2 regions of the Nissabacter sp. SGAir0207 genome follow, and region 1 is predicted to be linked to the other one. Evidence: predicted binding sites of a transcription regulator. Region 1 holds the regulator's gene; the other holds the start of a gene.
The links. Region 1 encodes Fur, which represses iron uptake genes when iron is present. Its sites were predicted from a motif close to ATAATAATGAGAACNACTATCAA; they were not measured.
Positions count from the first base shown of each region.

Region 2: the regulator Fur is predicted to act here: its motif matches at 1,473-1,495, upstream of C1N62_RS20610 (TonB-dependent siderophore receptor).

Region 1 is NZ_CP028035.1:2,732,011-2,734,413, forward strand. Features, by position in the region: gene ybfE (LexA regulated protein) at 1-126, shown strand, start outside; gene fldA (flavodoxin FldA) at 443-970, shown strand; gene fur (ferric iron uptake transcriptional regulator) at 1,275-1,718, shown strand; gene C1N62_RS12120 (beta-N-acetylhexosaminidase) at 1,865-2,403, opposite strand, start outside.
Region 2 is NZ_CP028037.1:304,205-306,607, reverse strand. Features, by position in the region: gene C1N62_RS20610 (TonB-dependent siderophore receptor) at 1-1,350, opposite strand, end outside; gene C1N62_RS20605 (MFS transporter) at 1,740-2,403, opposite strand, start outside.

The DNA of each region.
Region 1 (2,403 bases):
CTGAAGATCAACGCGGACGCCGTGGACGCGCTCAATAAGCTGGCGGAGCAGCAGAACATCAGCCGCAGCGAGCTGATTGAGCAGATGCTGCTGGCGCAACTGCGCAAGCAGCAAGACGACGCCTGACGGCCTGCCGGCGGTGACACGTTCGCCGCCAGCATGGCCCTGCCCCCTCCCCCGCCCTCCCTCACGCTTGCCCGCGGATGTCTTTGATCGCAGGGCACCAATGCAGGAAAAAAGCGCCGCAAGCACACAAAGGCGATAACACCCGCGCCATTTGGCCGATAGAATATTTGACCATTCTGGCTGTTGGGAAGCCGGCTGGCTCCCAGGGCGCGGCGGCGTGATGATGTTCACCCCGCGGTGACTTTGCTATCATCAGCAGCATCCGCACCTGTCAATGGCAGGTAAATTAATTAAGAACAAGAGGTTAAAGAATTATATGGCCGTAGTGGGAATCTTCTTCGGATCTGACACCGGAAACACTGAGAACATCGCCAAAATGATCCAGAAGCAACTGGGTGCCGATGTGGCGGAAGTGCATGACATCGCCAAGAGCAGCAAAGAAGATCTGGAAAAGTTTGACATCCTGCTGCTGGGCATCCCGACCTGGTATTACGGCGAAGCGCAGTGTGACTGGGATGACTTCTTCCCGACGCTGGAAGAGATCGACTTCAACGGCAAGCTGGTGGCGCTGTTTGGCTGCGGCGACCAGGAAGATTACGCGGAGTACTTCTGCGACGCGATGGGCACCGTGCGTGACATCATCGAGCCGCGCGGCGCGACGCTGGTCGGCCACTGGCCGGTAGCTGGCTACCACTTTGAGGCCTCCAAGGGCCTGGCCGACGACAGCCACTTCATTGGTCTGGCCATTGACGAAGACCGCCAGCCGGAGCTGACCAACGAGCGCGTCGATGCTTGGGTGAAGCAGATCTCCGAAGAGCTGAGCCTGGCCGAGATCATCGGCTAAGCCCCCTCACGGCCCGGGGTGTCGATTTCTGACCGAACGGGCCGGATTTATCCCGCCAGACGCCAAAAGATCGGCTACAAGTTTGTAACTTTATACAGTATCGGGGTACACTGGCGCCGGTGTATTTCCTATCCATCAACGCGTTGCAACAGTGCATTAACAGTAGCGCGAACGGCGTTAACAGGCGGCGTTTTCTTTTGAACCCGTGAGTTCTATAATGAGACGCAATTAAAACCGTTGCGCCGCCTGATGTCATAGGCTGTATGCCTCAACGTGAATAGCATAGTAACAGGACAGAATCCGCATGACTGACAATAACACCGCATTAAAGAAGGCCGGCCTGAAAGTCACGCTTCCCAGACTTAAGATCCTGGAAGTGCTGCAAGATCCGGAATGCCATCATGTCAGTGCGGAAGATCTTTATAAGAAGCTGATTGATATGGGCGAAGAGATTGGTCTGGCCACGGTTTACCGCGTGCTGAACCAGTTCGACGACGCTGGCATCGTGACCCGTCACAACTTTGAAGGCGGCAAGTCCGTATTCGAGCTGACGCAGCAGCAGCACCACGATCACCTGATCTGCCTTGATTGCGGTAAAGTGATTGAATTCAGTGATGAATCTATTGAGATCCGCCAGCGTGAAATTGCCAAGAAACATGGCATCAAGCTGACCAACCATAGCCTCTACCTCTATGGTCATTGTGAAGCCGGTGATTGTCGCGAAAACGAAGGTTTGCACGACAAGTAACCAACCTGCGGGACGCAGGACGCCCCCCGCAGTATAAAGCTCCCGTCAGCACGGGAGCGGCAGGCAACTGCCAGTGAAAACCGCATTGATGCGGTTTTTTTTCGCCTGTTGTCCGCCCGGCGCGCTGGCCGGGCGGGACCATATCGTCAGAGGGCGACCTCCTCACTGCGGCTGACGCGCTTGCCATCCGGGCTGAGAGTGCGCACCCACGCCTTCTCCCCTACCGTGGGCTTGGCTTGCGGGTTATACGCCTGCCAGTTTTTGCCATCCACGGAGTATTGGATAACCAGCCCCGGCAGCGCCACGTTTGCCTCCAGCACGCCGGTATTGATGCGCGCGCCCGGCACGGGCAGCCGGTAGGCGACACCCTGCCGATCCAGCTTCGCGATCTCACGCTGCCCCATCAGGTTGGCGAAGCGCTGCCAGTCGGCGGCCAGTTGGTCACGGTTGACCCAATGGGTCTTGCCGCCCTGGAACTCCCGGCCAGGCTGGTACGGCAGTTCCCAGTCGGCGCGGTGCCAGGCGCGCTCCGCCAGCACCATCAGGCGCGGGTAGATGCGGTACTCCAGGTCGCTGTCGGTGCGGATGGTTTCGCTCCACGCCTGCCCGGACATGCCGTGCGCGCCCGGCCACGGGGCATCGCCGCGGGCGGTGAAGGCGTTGCCGTCGCGATCAACGGAGGTCT
Region 2 (2,403 bases), on a different contig from region 1:
CGTCTTGGTCTTCATACGATCGTAGCGACCAGAGAGCGTCAGGTGCCATCTGTCCAGCTTCATATCATCTTGCAGGTAGCCGCCCGTCTGGGTGTACTGGGTTTTGGTGTGCGTGCTGCTGTAAATCGAGAGCGCATCACCGCCTGTTTCCCCGGTATAGGGGTTAAGGTAGGTGGCAGTCGCGTATTCAGAGGAGGCGTCATTGCTAAAGTGCTGGAAGTCGAAACCGAGCACCACCTTATGCTCCAGCATACCGGTAGCAAAATCGGCTTCCAGCTGGTTATCGATGGCGAACGCATCCAGCGTGGAGTCCTCACCCGAGTAGTAGCGGCTCATCTCGCTGCGATCGGCATTCCAGCCCGCGCCGTAAACCTGCTCCAGCTTGGTATTGGAGTGGGTGTAGCTGGCATTCTGGCGGAATGACCAGGTGTCATTGAAGGCGTGCTGGAACTCGTAGCTGTAGATTTGCTCCCAACGCTTGAAGACGTTGTGGCTGCTCTCGCCATCAAAGAAACCGCGGCTCAGGCGGTCGCCATACAGGCTGCCATCGGCGGGCACGGCGGAGTGGTAGCCGCCAGAAGGATCTTTTTGCAGGTAGGCGCGCAACAGCAGGGAGGTGTTCTCATCCGGTTGCCACAGCAGTTGCGGGGAGATGGCGTAACGCTCCTCGCGCTGGTGGTCATACTGGGTATCGCTGCTGCGGGTCATGCCAGTCAGGCGAAACGCCCACTGGTCATTGATCGCACCGGTGTAGTCAAACGCGCCGCCCTTGGTATTGAAGTTACCGGCGGAGAGGCGGAAATGGCCTTCCGAGGCAAATTGTGGGCGCTTGGTGGTCTCGATTACCACACCGCCAGGGATGCTCTGGCCATACAGCGCAGAGGCGGGGCCTTTCACCACATCAATGCGCTCCAGGAACCACGGGTCAACCTGCAAGGCGTTATAACTGCTGCCGTCGCTGAGCAGGCGCAGGCCATCGAGGAAGGTGTTGTTGACGTCGCCGCCGTGGAAGCCGCGCAGGGAGATGGTGTCATAACGCGTTGCGCCGCCAGCAAAGTTGGTGAACACGCCCGGCGTATAGTTCAGGGCGGCATTGAGGGTGGTGGCGTTCTGGTCATCGAGTTGCTGGCGGGTCACGACTGACACTGCCTGGCCGGTAGTAATCAGAGGTTGATCGGTTTTCGTGGCGCTTTTGCTGGTTTTTGCCGTGTAGCCCTGCGTGGGGGCATCAGCGGTGTCGGCAGGCTGGGCCGTGACGACAACAGTATCTTCCGCGAGGGAGGCGAAGGGCACAAACAGCGCGAGGGAACACAGCAGGCTGGAGCGCTTCAAATTAAAAGCCGACAACATATTCATAATCCCTATAAAAATCTTTTCGAGTTAAACAGAAAGAGCAACGCGTGTGAGTCAGGCAATATCGCCCGCGGCCTCATGGGGTCGTGGATGCGATCAATTCACATTATTTAAATCTAATGATAATTATTATCATTATTAACGACACGATTCAAGAAGATGTTTCAGAGTTGTGGCAAGTGGCTATACTTTTATCCCCCTGATAAGAAAGGGCTAAACGGAATAGATAAGCCAGAATAAAGGGAAAACAGCGGCGGGGCGGCCAACGGCGGGAAAAGTGGCGTTAAGATATAACTTCACCTGCGTTGAACAGTAGTCAGATTTAACTATATAAAACGGGTGGGAATGGCCGAAAAACCGGCCCACGGGGGCCGGTTAGACGGGGGTTAGCGATTGACCAGTTTGGCTGGCAGCGCCACCACCAGCAAAGAGCTGAGCAGCAGGCTGGCGGCAAATACCCACAGCGCGCCACCGCTCTTGCCGGTCAGATCCAACGCCAGCCCCATCAGCGAGTTGCTGACCAGCCCGGCGATATTGGCGAGGGAGCAGGCCAGCGCAAAGCCAGTGGCGGCGGCGGTGCCCTTCAGGAAGGTGCCGGGCAGGCTGAAGAACACCGGCACCGCGCCAATGATCGCCGCCTGCGCCAGCGAAAAGAGCAGCACGGTGGCGGTGACGTTATAGGTAAAGAAGGTGCTGGCGGCCATGGCGGCGGCACCGACCATAAAGGGCACGATGATGTGCCAGCGCCGTTCGCGGTGGTAGTCCGAACTGGCACCAATCAGCAACATGCCGACCAACGCCGCCAGGCTGGGCACCGCGGTCAGCAGGCCAATCAGGGTCAGATCCGTAACGCCAGCAGTCTTGATAAAGGTCGGCATCCAGAACCCCATCGCGTAGGCGCTGAGCAGAATGGAGAAGTCGATGCCACCGAGCATCCAGACTTTCAGGTTGAAAAAGCCGTCGCGAAAGCGCGCGCGCACTGGGCCAGCGTCTGCCTCATCCGCTGCCAGCGCGCGGCCAACTTGGGCTTTCTCCTCGGCATCCAGCCAG